DNA from 4 places in the Cytobacillus sp. GQ23 genome. Region 2 is predicted to be linked to each of the others. Evidence: riboswitches for the same ligand, from Rfam matches in the RefSeq annotation. Region 2 holds a riboswitch; each other region holds the start of a gene.

Region 1 (4,213 bases), on a different contig from region 2:
TTCCTGATTTTGTGTTGCTTCACTGCTCTGATTATTAATTTCATTTCCTGTCTGATTGTTTGCTTCTTGATTTTCCATGTTTACTGCCTCATTTCTTTTTAATGTTTAATTTTTTTTCTCTATACGCTAAATTGCGGTTTCTGATTTTGTCCTCTATCCATAAGGCCATCCTCTTGCACTTCATCTGTTAATAAACCAACCGCTTCAGCATAGCGCAGCCACGTATCCACACTGGCAATGACCACTCGCGCTTCAACTGTCAGAATTTCGATCCCGACAAGAGAAACTCTCACAAATGCATCAATCACAATTCCTTTGTCTAAGATCCTGTCTATAACTTCTGCAAGGCTGGAGCTATCCGTACTTTTTTGAACACTCATATTTCCATCTCCTTTCGGCTTTTGCATAGCGGGACGATGTACGAGTAAATTTAGGGTTTAAGTTATAAATACCTTCAGGCCAGAAGGTTAAAACGGGGCATAAATTACCATTCCCAATCTTTTCTTGAAATTTTTCATCACTTCGCTTTCCAGTAATATTAGAAAGTGATTAAACATCCGTTTCTGAGTATCAACCGTTTGATTATTACAATTTCATTACATTCGTTTAGAGCCACTCTTTGAGCATTTTTAAACGTTTTTTATAACAAAAAAGAGGCGCACTATTTAGTGCACCCCCTACTATGAATTTTAATTTTCGAAACACCTGCAGTAAGAGCTTCAGGCAAATAATGGTTTTATGAAGTTGCTGCCGGAATGCCTGCCGGCCACTTTTCACAGGTATAAGCCATCTCCCAGAAACCAAGCTCCAGCTGGCAGCTTTTCCGGAAAGCATCCTTCATCCGCTGTCTTTCTTCCGGTGATGCCCCTTCAGCAAGCTCATCCAAACGGTTTCTCATATTCATGGTCACCGCTTCGACTCTTAGATTTGCATAAAATGAGATCCATGGATAAAACGGATGGTTCTCATCTGGCTCATATTGCTTCATGAGCTCAAGCCCAATCTCCCAATATGTCCATGGACAAGGCAATAATGCAGCGAGGATTTCACCCATTCCGCCTGTGTGGGCATGATACATCATATGTTTTACATAATGATCAGCTGTCGGAGGGAGCGGATACCCCTGCAATGCTTCATAATCTACCCCAATCTGCTGGCAGAAATTATGATGAGGATGCACTTCGCTGTTCAATACAAATTCTATCTGCTGATTAAAATAAGCAATATCCTTGCGCTCCGCAGATTTTGAAATGGCAATCCCATAAATATGCATGAATGCATTCAAATACTCAAAGTCCGCTTTAATGTAATGAGCAAGCGCCTCTTTCGGCACATCTCCTCTCCCAATGCCCTGGACAAATGGGTGCTCAAATATCATCTGAAATAAATCTTCATTTTCTTTGCGCAAAATCTCTGAAAAAGTCATAAAAAATAGCCTCCTATTAAACTCAGAAGCTGCCGGGGAAAAAGCATGAGGATTTAGATTGAGGTCCTCACTGCTTCCCTGCGCTGGCATTATCCAGATCAGGTTCCAAGGGACAAAGGAAAAAGCTCCTTATCTCAGCCGTAGCGCCCCTAGCAGTTTTCTAACGTTTTTAATTGTTTTTTACCTAGCTTGAAGTTTTCCTCTCATAACTTTGGGATATCGCTATAAATCCGTGAAAAATGCTCATAAAGTCAGGTTATTCTTCTGGAATTCCTCGTCCTGAGCATACCCAACCGCATTCCATCCCAAAATCATCCCATTGCTCGAATCAGATTTTTCTCTTTAACCTTCGCCAATACCATCCAGCCTATCGCCGCACCGGCAATGCTGCTGATCAGAAACGGCGGCATGAAGAAGAATGCACCAGCTGAACTGCCCATGAGAAGCTTTGCGTACGGAACGGCAAACAATGCACCAATTATGCCGGTGCCCACTACCTCTCCAATGGCAGCCCATATTTTCCGTCTGAATTTCAAATAAAGAACACCAGCCAAAAACGCACCGATCATTCCGCCTGGGAACGCAAGCAGCGTCCCGAATCCAAGCAAATTACGCAGCAATGCAATCATAAAAGCGACAGCTGCTGCCGGCAGGGGACCAAGTGTCACCGCTGCCAATACATTTACCGCATGCTGGACCGGATAGGCCTTAGCTGCTCCTGCGGGAAACCAGAGCAAATGGGATCCGAGTGTCCCTATTGCTACAAATAAAGCCATCGCAGTTAACAATCGGGTTTTGTTCATCTATACCTCCTTTCTAAAAGGGCAGCCTGATTGCTTATCAGGATGAGAAGTATGTATACAAAAAAGCCAGATCCCGACAAGGACCTGGCTTGGTTAAAGTAAATGAATCGACATATAGTCAAATCCTACTTCCCTCCGCTGGCATTAACCAGATCAGGTCCATAAGAGTCGGAAAGCTATACGCGCTTTCCTCTCAGCCCACGCATTCGGGGCACCCCTAGTAGTTACATAGATATTTAATTTGATAAGCTACTTCAAGCTTATCAAATTATTCCGTCAATGTCATCAATCTTTTCGCTTATATACTTTTCTTGATGGATTGAATTAAGCGCTCATCATTTTCTGCTGCGGAGCTTTGAACAGATTCGTCATTAATTAGCGCAATAGGCTTGTCCGTTTTCATTTTGGCTCTTTTTCATAGACTATAATTTTTCATGGCAGGAAGTTTGATAACACTTAATACTTCATTCGAATTAGCTGCAGACCGGCAATATCCTTTAAGCTCCCTACCCCTGCCAGGGAAAGCGACACTTTTGTTTCTTCTATAAAGTTGGCAAGTACTTTTTCAACTCCAGCCTGCCCGCCAATGGCCAGGCCATACACATACGGCCTCCCCAGGCAAACGGCGTCGGCTCCCAGCGCCAGAGCTTTAACCACATCTGAACCTCGTCGAATGCCGCTGTCAAACAAAACCGGGATCCGCCCTTTAACTTCCTTCGCAATCGGTCCGAGCGCATCAATCGCCGCAATCACTCCATCAAGCTGTCTGCCGCCATGATTGGAGACAATGATTCCATCTATCCCTCTTTCAACGGCCAGCCCGGCATCTTCAGGGTGGAGAATGCCCTTTAATAAAATGGGCAGGCTTGTTTTCTCCTTTAATCTCGCAATATGCTCCCAGCTTAATGTTGGATGATGAATATTATTAAGGATTCCCTGTACGATATCGCCATCCTGGAGAGAGGCCATAAAGACTGGATCACTTTCATAATTAGCTTTTCCATAGCCAAGCTTTAAGGGGGAAAAGTTATTTCTTAGATCAGCCTCCCTCCATCCCATCATCACCGTATCAACCGTTAACACAATGGCCTCATACCCCGCTTCCTCCGCGCGCCGGACCATGCTGAACGATGCTTCTTCATAATTGGACCAATATAGCTGGAACCATTTGGGACTCGTGCCTGTGGTGCTGGCTATTTCTTCAATGGAATAACTGGAAACTGTGCTCTGGATAAATGGAATGCCAAATGAAGCTGCTGCACGTGCAGATGCCATTTCTCCCTCATTATGTTCAAGCCGCTGCATTCCAATCGGAGCAAGGAAAATAGGATAAGGATATGTTTTTCCAAATATGTTCACACTTATATCCGGCATGGAAACATCCTTCAGCATTCTCGGCACAATTGAGTATTTTGCAAAGGAGTCGATATTCTTTCTAAGCGTTTCTTCCCCGCCGGCTCCTGATTGAACATAGCCAAAACCGTCTGCTCCCATCACTTTCTCCGCTTCCTTTTCAAGCTCCTTAAATGAAATAGGAAAGTTTTCAGCGAAACTAATATTCTCTACTTTTGCCATTTTCCCGCCCGCCTTTTTTTGAATTTATTGAAAATAATATCATTTTTATGGATTATTTGAAACCATGTAATAATTTTGGAGTCTCTCCCTGGCAAAAAAAGAGTCTCAATAAGCAGGGATTTCACAAAGAATCGGGAATAACCATCTTAACTAAATGAAATTGGAGTGTACCAAATGTTAATCAAGCAGCCTTTTGATGAGTTTCTGAAATTCCATTACGAAAGAGTCAGTAAAAGTAATATGAAAGTCACTTTGCCAGTCCAGCCGCTCTTTATTAACAGCGCTGGACTGGTTCATGGAGGAATTATCTCTACTCTTGCAGATGTAGCGATGGGAAATATTTTTGAGCCGGGTGAAGATCAGCTGCAGTCTGTGGTGACCGCTGATTTAAAGGTAACGTTCCTAAAGG
Region 2 (4,213 bases):
ATCGGAGAATTTCTTCAGGATCTTGATGGCAATTAACGCTTCCCATGATGAAATATACCTTTAGCCAGTCTCTCATTTGTTTAGTATTGACTTCCATGTATGAGGCTCTCCTTTTTCTTGGCATTAAAGGCCCAATGATTGGTTGGCCCATGGCCGCTGCCAATTTTTAAGTCATTTTCAATTGCTGCCTGGATAAATTGCTTAGCGCGATCTGCAGCCAGGGGTACAGATAGGCCGTCAGCGAGGCCAGCTGTGATGGCAGCCGAAAAAGTGCAGCCTGTGCCGTGCGTGTTCACTGTTTCGATTCTATTACTCTTGAATTCGGTAAAACATTCTCCATCAAATAATAGATCCGCAGCCATTTTTCCCTCCTCATGGCCGCCCTTTATGATGACATGTCTTGCTCCAAGCCTGTGCAATTCATAAGCAGCCTTCTTTTTATCATCCATAGACCGAATGATAGTATCCGTTAATACCTCTGCTTCTGGAATATTGGGTGTAATCACCATGGAAAGCGGAATCAAATGCTTTTTCATTGCTAAAATAGCTTCAGTCTGAAGAAGGCTTGCTCCGCCCTTAGCAATCATCACAGGATCAATGACGATATTTTTCCAGCCGTAATTTGCCATCTCCTTTGAAACAGTTTCAATGATCTCAGCACTGAACAGCATTCCAGTTTTGACTGCATCCGGACTTAAATCTTCTCCTATGGATTGTATTTGGGATGCAACCGCATCTGCGGTCATTGGAAAAACTCCCTGTACTCCTCTGGTGTTTTGGGCGGTTACGGCAGTTAAAGCTGACATGCCGAATACACCCAGTTCCTGAAAGGTTTTTAAGTCTGCCTGAATACCTGCACCTCCTCCGCTGTCTGATCCCGCTATAGTTAATGCTTTGTTCACTTTCATATGTATTGCCTCCTATCCTTCCGTTTTTTCAATTGAACCGCGCATTTCAACATCTTCAGCTGAAATATTATATAAGCTGTTCAAAAACTCTATCTGGAAAGTGCCCGGGCCCCTGCCATCTGTATTTTCTGCTGCGATTTCGGCGGCAGAGCCATATACGACCAGAGCAGCAGCTGCCGCTTTTACAGGATCTTTTTCAACTGCTGCGAAAGCTCCTACGACAGAAGTCAAAAGACATCCGGCACCCGTTACCTTCGTTAATAGGGAATGTCCATTGCGGATGGTAAATGTAGTATGTCCATCTGTAACAATGTCCTGTTTGCCTGTTATGACGGTGACTGAACCAGGTTTATTTGCTGCAGATTTGGCAAGCTCTAATGTGTTTCCTTCTGCTTCTCCTGCATCGACGCCCTTAATATTCCATTGCTGTCCTGCGGCATTGGCGATTTCTGCCGCATTGCCTCTTATGATGCTAATATCTAATTCTTTCATTATTCGATTGGCAGTTTCTGTGCGGTAGGCAGTGGCGCCGGCGCCAACAGGATCAAAAATAACCGGCACCCCATGCTGATTGGCTGATTTTCCTGCGATAAGCATACTTTTCACTTCTTTTTCAGACAGTGTTCCCATATTCAGAACCAGTGCCCCGGCGATTTTAGCCATATCACCCGCCTCTTCATGCGCATAGGCCATGACAGGTGATGCTCCAATAGCCAGCAGGCCATTGGCAGTGAAATTGGTTACTACTACATTGGTGATATTATGTACTAATGGATTTATCTCTCTTACTTTCTCCAATAGGCTGGTAATTTCTTGAATGTTCACATCTATTCCTCCTCTGCAAATGCTGCTTAATAGTTTCTTAAGGGAACACAAAAAGCCAGATCCCATATATGGACCTGGCTGAATAATCTGTAGAGAGTCATTTGGTTCTCCGCAATTACTACTTTCCTACGCTGGTATAATCCAGATCAGGTCCGAAGGGTAAAAAACAGTCCGGTTTCTTTCTCAGCCCGCGAGCATCGGGCACCCCTAGCAGTAAAACTATTAAGTTGGCTGTTTTTATCTTAGCCTGAATCGTGAAATCTGTAAAGCTTGCAATTCTGCCGCTTCCTCTTTAAGGTGTAAGTAAGAATACATAGCTTGGAGGATTCAGATATGGCTGAACACCATTTTCACTTGAAAGCACATTGGCCTGGTCTTCGCAATGATGTGGGGGAAATAGAAACAGGCGGCCTGAGAACAAAGGTATCCATTCCACCGGAAATGGACGGTCCCGGAATCGGAACGAATCCGGATGAAATGCTGCTTGGGGCGGCGGCTGCTTGTTATATTATTACCCTTGCAGCCATGATGGAACGCAGCCGGCTCGATAAAGAGGACCTCACGATGGAGTCAGTCGGAATTGTGGATGTCACAAAAGGTGTGATTACGTACAAAAAGATTATTCATCGTCCAGTTATCGTGCTGAAGGCAGACGCCGATGGAAAGGACTATACACTTGCCAAGAAGCTGGCGCAAAAAGCGGAAGCATCCTGTATGATCTCAAGGGCCATTAAAGGAAATGTGGAAGTCGAAGTACAGGAAACCATCCGCAATAAAAAAACAAACGAAACACCGGCAGGATAGCCGGTGTTTCGTTCAGATTAAAGAGCCCATTTACGGATGGCCAGTGCAACGCCGGCTTCATCATTCGTTCCTGTTACAGCATCGGCTGTTTCTTTAACAATGTCCTGTGCATTTCCCATCGCTACTCCCCAGCCTGATTCCTCAATCATGGCAATATCGTTCAAGCTGTCTCCCATGGCCATTACATTTTCCATTGAAATACCAAGGAGTTCGGTTACTTTGAGGATTCCTATGGCTTTGTTGATGCCTAAAGCATTGACTTCAATATTGGTTAAGCTTGAGTTGGTAATTTCGAGATCGCCCTTTGATCGAAGTTCCTTATGGATCAGTTCCCTGATCGCATCATCTGAAATATCAAACCCAAATTTAAGCCATTCATGGTCATGGATATTTTCCGGCATTTCGTTCATCCACACCCGTTCACAGCTAGTTGCCCAGAAATTGGTCTTGTGTGTCTGAGACAGATTCCACATCCATTCCATTACTTTAGAATCCACTGGAGCTCTTAAAATGGATTCACCATCAGGTCCAAATATTTCGCTGCCATTTACCGTGATCAAATAAGAATTTAATTCAAGAGAATCAGCATGATCGCCTGCCGTTAATCTGGATCTGCCAGTGCTCAAAATAACTTCGATGCCTTTCTCCTTTGCCTCTTTTATAGCTGCACGGTTCTCTTCAGGAATTTCTCCTTTGGAATTCAGTAATGTTCCATCCATATCAAGGGCGATTAATTTAATTTGCGGTGGAATTTTAGAATCTTTCATAATCCTCTTCCTTTCTTCTATTAACACAATAAAGCCATTATATAGGTAAGCCGGCTTTCCTTCAAAGAAGGCGCATTCCAGATGAATACTTTTAAGGAAAATGGAAATACCTGTATGTATTAAATATTAAAGGTGATGTTACTATGTATCTCGCACTTGTGATGATCGTATGGATTTTGTTCGCTTACCGCTTTATTGACTGGTCGCAGTGGAGAAAGCAATATCCGACTGTTTTATTTTTTATTGCAATCAACCTGACCTACAATATGCTCTATTTTAATCATACACTATGGGCTTTTAGAGGCATTACGGCGGAATGGCTGAATCATTCAATTATTAACTTAGCCTTCACTTTTTTTATTACACCTATGGCTCTGATCATTTATCTGCAGCGCTACCCTGAATATAAAAAACAGGGATACATATACTCTGCTGTATGGATTGGCTTTTTTACGATTATTCAATCACTGTTTGCCCACAAAGGAATGTATGTGTACGATAACGGCTGGAACAGCTGGCATAATATTTGTCTGAATATCGCTTTATTTGCTGTATTGCGAATCCACTATCGAAGACCGGCGGTTGCCATGCTGATTTCCCTGCCTGCTGCGGTGGTATTCTATTTATTATTCCCTGTTCCATTGGACAGCCTAAAATAAATGCATACATAAAGCGAGGTGTACTGGAATGATTATTCAGAACGATTTGTCTGTTTTCTTATTTTTGCTCCTTCTGTTCGCAACCTATGCATCGATGTGGTTTTATTTAATTAGGAAAAAAACAAATAAATAATTTAGCGCAGACCAAATGGTTTGCGCTTTTTGTGTATACTCTTAATACATGCCAAAAAAATGAAGCGATTTGCTTCTATCTGTCGTCTAACTGTCAGTCAAATAAAAGTCAGCCGGT
Region 3 (4,213 bases), on a different contig from region 2:
CAATAAATCCTATTACAATACCTGCTGCTGTACTATTTCGGAAAAAATGCAAAACGCGCTGCTGTTGAATTGTCATATTTTCATCCCCTTTTATTTAATATTCTAACTATGTTCACAAATTTGTCAAACTTTTTGTCACGAATTTGTCAAAATTATTTTTCAATAAAAAACGCCCTGCATAGGCTGCAGAGCGTTTTTCTACTGATATAGGTTTTTAATGTTCTCCAAATCTTCCTTTAGACTGCAAATTTCCTGACGGGTCAGCATAAGCGGCATTTGATCGTAAAGTGTAATTATTTGCCCTCCCTCATCTTCTTCATGAAGGGTAAGATAATTATACAGAGTTTCACATTGATGTTTGTTGAGGACCGACTGGGTATTGAAGCTTTTTACTTTTTGAATCTCAAAAGCACTGGTTTCCGCATCAAATACGCCAGTTATGATATTTCCCTGCAAAGTATTGGACAAGGTCTTCACTCCCCTTTTTTGAGTAATATACCCATTATTCAGAAGCAATTTCCTAATATATCAAAAAAACTTTGGAAATATCATTTAATTATAATTATATTCTGCAGCATAGTAATCAGATTTACTTTTTACCTAAAGTAAACCCTTCAAATAGCCTCCCGCCAAAGGGTTCAAGCACTTTATCAATCAGGATAACTATCTTTTCAATGTTATTTGTTTTATAAAACGAATCAAATGCTTCAACGAATTCGTCTGCAAGTTCTTTGTCGTGGTGAACTAATGAACGAACAAGCCATTTAGATGATCCAATCCATTTACGATTACTGCGAAGTATGAACTCACCCACTAACTCCCCGAGTTTACTTGCAATAAAAATTCCTTCTCCTCTGTTTTGGCATCCGATTAAATCATCTAGTGCATCTGTGATGAAATATCTCTTCAAATCGATGGTTTTTTTGATCATGCTTTTGGTCCTTGTTCCAGCAGTTCTTTCGCTTCTTTCTTTATGCCTGCTATAAGACCTGTATCTTTTAGTATCTTCCCTTCACTAACCATTCTTGGCATAGAAGGTTTTGCTTCTTTACAATCACTTTCAAAAAAGAAACGATAAGACGTTAAATTATGTACAAATAGTTCAATATTCCAGCCAAACTCAATGACCGATTCACGATAAGAAGAAACTAAATTATCATCAAAAATGACAAGATCTAAATCAGATGTTTCAGTTGCTTGTCCACGAACAACACTCCCAGCCAATAAAGCTCCCTGACAATTTGGAAAATGTCTTTCAACAAATTGGACGGCAGCTTCTATTGGTTCAGGTCTTTTTTTCATTTTATTTACTCCCTTATAAAGAATCTCACTCACAAACTATAATATTACATGAATTTTCCAAATATCTTGAATTGGAAAGTTTAATCCATTTGACAATAAAAAAGCAGACCAATCACTATGTAAATTAGTCTGCTGAATAAAGCTCTTATCGAATTCGTGGAAATATATCAAAGGAGTTATCAGGAGGCACTTTTGTGAGATTGAAGGCCTTCATCCGATTTTTGAATAATTAATCTTGGTGCCGACGAAATAATGAACACGGCCGCGATTGAGCAGAGAATGGCCGCTCCAAGCATGGTAGCCCCGTTAGCCAGGAAGGAAAAAAGAACCGGCGACATCCCTTTTGGCGCATAGCTTCCGAAGAAAAGAACACCTGCTATAAAATGCCAGAAATACCGGGCGAAGCTTCCGATAAATACTGCCACGACTACCCAGCCAAGCGCTTTCTTCCTGCTGCCGGTGCGCAGCTGATTTTGAATAACACGATAAAACAAGCCGGCAAAACCGATACAAGCAAATGCAACAAAATACTCAATAAATGCCTGAAGCGGAGTGGCAATCCAGGCATCTCCCATGGCGATCTGCAGTATCCCCCATAAGAGTCCTGCAATAAAGCTGACTTTAAATCCTCTTCTAAAGGCCAGAATAAAAATCGGAATCATCGCCACAGATATAGAAATGGATGGCGACAGCTTGATGGATGGCAGAAGATCAAGAATGATAGCGAATGCTGCAAAAAATGAAGCCTCTATCATTGCGATTAAGCTTAATTTCTTCATAAAAAAATCCCCCTTTAGTCTCGAGACGATACCCCAAGGGAGAATAAGCAGACAGAATAGTGCAACTGCCTTTTATTCCACATTCCTGCGCTAGCATTAACTAACAGGTTCAAAGGGTCAGAACAGCGGGCTGTTCACTCTCAGCGATATGCTCCCCTTGTGGCACGTTATTGAATTATTCGCTTTTAGTATATATGAAAGAATTAATGGTGAAAAGAAATTACTCCTCCTCTCCAAAAATATTTTGTTTATCCCACTTGCCTTTTCGATAATACATAAAGGCAATAACACTGCTAATGCCAAAACTGATCCCCATTCCTGCTGCAATTCCCTTATCCCCTATATACTTTGAAAATAGATAAGTTAAAGGATATCGGAGGATCCAGAATGAAATGATATTGAGGATAAGAACTTGAAACATGGCGCCTGAGGCTCTTACCACACCATTCAATACAAAATTAATGCCCAGGAGAGGATAGAAAAAAGCAATGATTTTCAAATATTCAGTGCCATAGTGTACTGATTCTTTATCCTGTATAAACAGGTGCACCCCATACTCTGCAAATAGGAACGTCCCCAAAGCAATGATAAACATGATGGCAAGATTGTAGAGGACTCCGTACAACGCTATTTGATGTACCCGTTCCCATCGATTTCCTCCTATATTTTGACCAGCCATACTATTGACTGCAGTCCCCAATGCCATGGCAGGAAGCATTATGATACTGTCGATCCGCTGTGCTGCACCAAACCCTGCAACGACGTCACTCCCAAAAGAAGTAACGACAGACATAATAGCCATAACGCCAGCCGATATGACAGTCATTTGGAGTCCTGAAGGAATGCCAAGCTTGAAGATCAGCACGGCCTCCTCTTTGTAAGGCCAAGATGGAATTGTAAAAGGCGCCAGCTTTTTGCGGAGTATGAATATCATGCCGATCATAAAGGCGACTCCCTGTGAAAGGATGGTTGCATAGGCGGCCCCATCAATGCCAAGCTGAAATACTGATATAAAAAGAGGATCGAGAATTGCATTTAACACGACAGCTATCAGCACAAAGTACAGGGGGCTTTTGCTGTCTCCGAGTGCTCTTAGTACAGTTCCTATAAAGTTATACCCGAATAAAAACAAAATACCAATGAAGTTAATCTGCAAATACGATGCAGCCTCTCCGGCCATTACGGCAGGTGTGCCCATGAAGGCCAGAATTCTTTCCGCAAGCAGGAATCCGGCTATTCCAAGAACAACCGACAAAATGGTCTGTATGACGGTAAAGGCATTTAAATAACGCTTAAGCCCCTCTGCCTGATCTCCGCCTTTTTGCTGGGATAGAATCGTTAATGCCGCATTGTTTATTCCAATGATAAATGAAAGTACTGTAAAGATTACAGTGCCTGAAATTGCAACAGCCCCCAATGCATCAGCTCCCAGCAGATTCCCAACCCACAGACTATCAATAAATTGATAGGAAACCTGCAGGAGATTAGTGAGCATTATGGGAGTTGAGAACAACAAGAGCTGTTTAAAAATATTTCCTTTTGTAAAGTCCTGCTGAGCCATTTTAACACCTTTTTCCCCTATATATTTCAATATTTTTATCAACAGAAATCGCTTATCCGCTTTTATTATTCACTATTTCACATTCAGTTTCCAATAAAATGGTTTGTACTAGACTTCCCCCCTGTCACATATCTTTCACATTTATTAACCCTTTGAACGCTGTTGTAGCACACTTTCTAATAAAGGATATTATTTTTCCATAATTTACAATGTTTAAAAAGAGTTAAACCCTTTTATTAACAATTTTAATTTCTTATAATGTAGGTATGTTCAATGAGGAGGGAATTGGTTGAAATCACTTTTAAAGAAGCCTTCGACGATTATAACTATTGCATTGGTAGTCACGGTGATTTTGGCGGCGGTTATTTGGACCGTACAAGCAGGAAATAAGGATGTGACAGTCCCGTTTTCTTCTGTGGAAAAAATTATTGCCTCCCAGGATGGAAAGATTGTTACAGTACAGGAATATAAAAATGGGAAACTGCTGATCACAGCTCCTGATGGCGAGTACATCTCTCATGTGCCTCCCAACAGTGATATGGTTGATAAATTAGTAGAAACCTATAATATT
Region 4 (4,213 bases), on a different contig from region 2:
TCAGGAATCTGCTGTATTTTTAAACTGAATGCAATTTCATCATAGACAGAATCAGCAATAAATTGGTGTTCGGGGTTTTGAAAAACATAACCTAATTTCTGTCTTAGCTCCTGCTCCTTCCACTGGGAAAGGGGACTGTCATAAAAGAGAATATTGCCTTTGGAAGGAGTATAAAGTCCAGCCAAGAGTCTTGAAAGCGTTGTTTTTCCTGATCCATTTGAGCCGGCAATGGCCACAAATTCACCTTTTTTAACAGAAAAACTAATATCTTTTAGCAAATCTTTCCCAGCTTTATAAAAGGATAGATTCTCTGCGGATAGAATAATTTGTTCTTCAGGAGCTTGGTGATTTTTCTTCCTGTTATCTAAAACCTGAAGTGCACCAATGGGATTCTCAAATCCGGCGATTAATTTCTCATCAGTCAACGGAAGTTTTTCCCCTTTATAAATACCTGCTTTTTTCCCTGAAAGGCCTGCTTTTACCGAACTTGGCAGCCAGATGCCCTCAAGCAGAAATTCTTCTGCATATTGATTAAAGCATTCTTCAGTGCTTCCATTAAATAATAGTTCGCCTTCTCTGTTTAGGACTGCGCAGCGGTCGGTCAAATCAATCCAATCATCCAGCCTGTGTTCGATTATTAGAAGGGAGAATGATCTCTTCTCTTTAAGCTCTTTAATGATGCGGGTAAGTTCATAGCTTGAAGCCGGATCCAGGTTTGCTGTCGGTTCGTCTAAAATCAGGAGATCCGGTTTCAATGACAATACACATGCCAGTGCAAGCTTTTGCTTCTGGCCCCCGGAAAGGGTGTGAATTGGGGCATATTTATATGGCAAAAGATGAACAAGCTCCAATGCTTCATCAATCTTATTCCCGATTTCTTCATGCGGCGTTTTCAAATTCTCAAGTCCAAATGCCAGCTCATCCTCGACTGTGGTCATGCAAAATTGGCTTTCAGGGTCCTGAAACACAATTCCAATGTGCTGATTAATTTCACCAGGGCCGAATTCCTCCAGCCTCTTTCCTTTGAATGAAATGATCCCGTCCAATTCGCCATCTGCGGCCTCGGGATACAATTTATTTAAGCAGAAAGCAAGTGTGCTTTTTCCCGAGCCGCTGGGTCCCAATAATAGAACTGCTTCCCCTGCATTAAGGCTGAATTGCATATTTTTAAAAATGGGCTTTTTCACATCTTCATACCTGAATGTAAGCTGCTCTGTTTTTAATATGTTCTGTTTATGCTGTAATGCCATTTTCCGGTTTTCCCCTTTTCAGCTCTTTGCCAATAGGAAAGCTGTTTAATGCTCCGGTCTTTGCAAGGCTTTCGCTCAGCCATTTGCCCATCAAGCCTGCCAGTAAAGCACCGCTGACCATCCTTACACAAAACATCGCCATTACATAACCGGGTGAGAGGGCCGCATAGCCGGAAATGAAATAGCCCCAAATAAAGCTTGTAACAGAAGAGCCCATGCCGGCAGCAATTAAGACCCATGTCCGGTAATTATTCCATTTCGTGGCCGCAAAAACAGCTTCCGCTCCAATCCCCTGAATCATGCCCGACAGAATCAGGCGGGGACCGACAGCATTGCCGATCATGACTTCAATGGCTGCAGCGATGGTTTCCGATAAGAAAGCTGCCCCGGGTTTTCTGATTATGTACGCTGCGAGAATTGAAACAATAAACCAAATGCCAAAAATAAAATCATATCCAATTAAGCCGAACATTGCATATAGCACATTGCCAAATTGCATGAATATCAGGTATACAACTGCAAACACGACAGCGAGTACAGACAGGACAATGACTTCACGAAGCTTCCACTTTTCAAGCATATTATTCAGCCCCCTTTTTGGATGGGCTATTGGCAGACATATTCACCGTCATAACAATATGGGTGGAATTGCTTTTCTTACAGTTTTCAAAAGCGTCCTCCAGAGTTTTAAAAACAGAGTGTGCATCCCCGTCTAATCTTGAAGCATAATGCACCCCTTTTGTAAAAGTTCCCTGATTCATTGCAAGCTCGACCTGATCCATAATGACATTCATGTATTCAGGAATCCCCATCGGATAAAGGGCGAACTGGACCGCAACTTCCTGGCTGATACCTGCTGCTGATTCTTCATTTGCCAATTCCTCATTCTCAGCAAGATAAGCATCTCCTGCAGTATCACCAGGACATCCATTTGAAAAAGTTCCGTTAAATACTACATGGTCACCATGCTTAACAGCTTGAAGATAAATAGCTTTAACCACATCGAAAACATGAATGGACCTGCCTCGCACACAGGTGCTAACATCATCTGTTTCCATCCAAACCTTGCTCGTATCCACTTCTTTTAAAGCTGATAAAATAATATCCGCAAACCTGTCAGTCATGGGATAAATTGAAAATCTGCACCCTGTAATTTCACTGGTTCCACATAAAAAATTTTCCTGCATTTTGCCATCCTCCTAGTATTAATGAAAAGTTTTTTTCGTAAGGTTTGCTGCTGTTTTTTGAATTACTTACTGTGTTGATAGTATCGACAGGTGCAAGGCTCCTTCGGGAGCATATGTGCAAGCACACCGCCTGCCCGCGATTCGCTGGGAAATCAACGACAATATACATGAGCCAAAAACAACAAATTTTACAAAAACAGCCTGGTTAAAATAAAAAAACTGCATTCCCAATAGGAAATGCAGTTGAATGTTATCAATACACTAAAATGATAGCCGTTCACCTGCACTTCCCCACGCTGGTATTATCCAGATCGGGTAATAAGAGTCAGAACGGATTGTTCTTCTCAGCCAAAAAGCTCCCCTAGTGCAAAACTTGGATATGCAGTTTTTAATGACTCCATCTTAATACGGAGAATCCAAATTGTAAATGACTATTTATAATTCTTTTATTCAAATAATCTATGAAAACAGTTAAACACCTTCACTAACACAGGCAATCAACGAAAAAATTTCTGCATTGTCCATGTCATGTTCTAATCCAGTCCCTCCCTTCATAAAAGTGTAATAGGACAATTTTACACCGAGAATAGGGGGCAAATCGGATGATATACAGAATGCTTGCTTTAAACATAGACGGAACACTACTCCAATCAAATGGAAGACTTCATAAATCAACAAAAGAAGCAATTGAATATGTGCAGCAAAAGGGAATTTATGTAACACTTGTCACATCCAGAAGCTTTCCTTCCGCGAAGAAAGTGGCTAAAGCATTGAAATCCAATTCTTTGCTGGTTACACACAGGGGGGCATATATTGCAGCTTCCCAGGAAAAGCCTATATTTGTAAAAAGGATTCAGGAAGATGAAACGTTTGAAATCGTGCGCCTGCTTGAAGGCTTTACCTGTCAAATCAGGCTGGTGCACGAAAAATATTCCCTTGCAAACAAAACGAAGCTTAATACCAATATGCTTGCAAAAACAGTTTTTACAACGGGTGATCCCATTTTTTATTCCCAGCAATTTGTGGATTCTTTAAGTGAGACTATTTTAGATGAGCCGGTTACGCCGCCGAAAATCGAAGTGTACTTTGAAGATAAGGAAGACCTTGAGGATGCTAAGACAGCCATTTGGGGCATGTTTGAAAATGTAGAAGTCTTAAAACTGAACGATCTGAGGATGGACATTGTTCCTGCAGGGGTCTCAAAACTGAATGGGCTTCTCTATTTATGTGAGCATCTTGGGATTTCCAGAAATCAAATGGTCGTCATAGGAGACTCTGAAGATGATCTGGAAATGATTGAAGCAGCAGGATTGGGTGTGGCAATGGGCAATGCTCCGGCAGAAGTAAAAAAAGCAGCGGACTGGCTGACGCGATCAAATGATCAGAACGGCGTAAGCTACATGGTTAAAGAACATTTCCGTAAACAGCATCCAATCGATTTCCTGAAGAAAATGAATCTATTAAAATAAAATTCAATGAATGAGAGCCCGATTAGTAATTCGGCTCTTTTTTTAGTTAGCGATAGTATAGAAACCATATCAGTAACCTATAGGATTCACTTTCCTGATATTGACCTTGTTTCCCCATTTATGTACACTAGAAGGAGTTTGCCAACATGAATAAATAGACTATGCAGCTGCCGTCATTGAGATAAAACACCGGCAGATTTATTATATTTTTAAAAAAAGGTGATCGATTTGAACATTTCAATTTTAGGCATACAGGATGAACGATTCCATCGGCCGCTTCGGCTGATAGGGAACCTCTTTTTTGAAG

The links. Region 2 has a riboswitch for thiamine pyrophosphate ahead of thiM (hydroxyethylthiazole kinase). Riboswitches for the same ligand answer to the same signal wherever they lie in the genome.
Region 1: linked by a shared signal. The riboswitch ahead of thiW (energy coupling factor transporter S component ThiW) and the one ahead of thiM (hydroxyethylthiazole kinase) in region 2 are both predicted to bind thiamine pyrophosphate.
Region 3: linked by a shared signal. The riboswitch ahead of thiT (energy-coupled thiamine transporter ThiT) and the one ahead of thiM (hydroxyethylthiazole kinase) in region 2 are both predicted to bind thiamine pyrophosphate.
Region 4: linked by a shared signal. The riboswitch ahead of AC6CHU_RS13805 (YkoF family thiamine/hydroxymethylpyrimidine-binding protein) and the one ahead of thiM (hydroxyethylthiazole kinase) in region 2 are both predicted to bind thiamine pyrophosphate.

What each region holds. Positions count from the first base shown of each region.
Region 1 covers NZ_JCAXER010000013.1:91,700-95,912, reverse strand. The annotation lists gene AC6CHU_RS12645 (gas vesicle protein GvpP) at 1-78, opposite strand, end outside; gene gvpA (gas vesicle structural protein GvpA) at 120-380, opposite strand; gene tenA (thiaminase II) at 737-1,426, opposite strand; TPP riboswitch at 1,485-1,587, opposite strand; gene thiW (energy coupling factor transporter S component ThiW) at 1,738-2,229, opposite strand; TPP riboswitch at 2,343-2,458, opposite strand; gene AC6CHU_RS12625 (alpha-hydroxy-acid oxidizing protein) at 2,686-3,804, opposite strand; gene AC6CHU_RS12620 (PaaI family thioesterase) at 3,979-4,213, shown strand, end outside.
Region 2 covers NZ_JCAXER010000028.1:44,866-49,078, reverse strand. The annotation lists gene thiE (thiamine phosphate synthase) at 1-97, opposite strand, end outside; gene thiD (bifunctional hydroxymethylpyrimidine kinase/phosphomethylpyrimidine kinase) at 81-908, opposite strand; gene thiM (hydroxyethylthiazole kinase) at 921-1,733, opposite strand; TPP riboswitch at 1,840-1,952, opposite strand; gene AC6CHU_RS20705 (OsmC family protein) at 2,067-2,537, shown strand; gene AC6CHU_RS20700 (Cof-type HAD-IIB family hydrolase) at 2,555-3,304, opposite strand; gene AC6CHU_RS20695 (CBO0543 family protein) at 3,448-3,963, shown strand.
Region 3 covers NZ_JCAXER010000024.1:69,963-74,175, forward strand. The annotation lists gene AC6CHU_RS19215 (hypothetical protein) at 1-76, opposite strand, end outside; gene AC6CHU_RS19220 (hypothetical protein) at 199-468, opposite strand; gene AC6CHU_RS19225 (nucleotidyltransferase) at 590-931, opposite strand; gene AC6CHU_RS19230 (nucleotidyltransferase domain-containing protein) at 928-1,302, opposite strand; gene thiT (energy-coupled thiamine transporter ThiT) at 1,482-2,081, opposite strand; TPP riboswitch at 2,147-2,249, opposite strand; gene AC6CHU_RS19240 (MATE family efflux transporter) at 2,302-3,642, opposite strand; gene AC6CHU_RS19245 (AAA family ATPase) at 3,932-4,213, shown strand, end outside.
Region 4 covers NZ_JCAXER010000015.1:39,366-43,578, forward strand. The annotation lists gene AC6CHU_RS13795 (ABC transporter ATP-binding protein) at 1-1,250, opposite strand, end outside; gene AC6CHU_RS13800 (ECF transporter S component) at 1,234-1,830, opposite strand; gene AC6CHU_RS13805 (YkoF family thiamine/hydroxymethylpyrimidine-binding protein) at 1,832-2,437, opposite strand; TPP riboswitch at 2,709-2,810, opposite strand; gene AC6CHU_RS13810 (Cof-type HAD-IIB family hydrolase) at 3,040-3,906, shown strand; gene AC6CHU_RS13815 (coproporphyrinogen III oxidase) at 4,135-4,213, shown strand, end outside.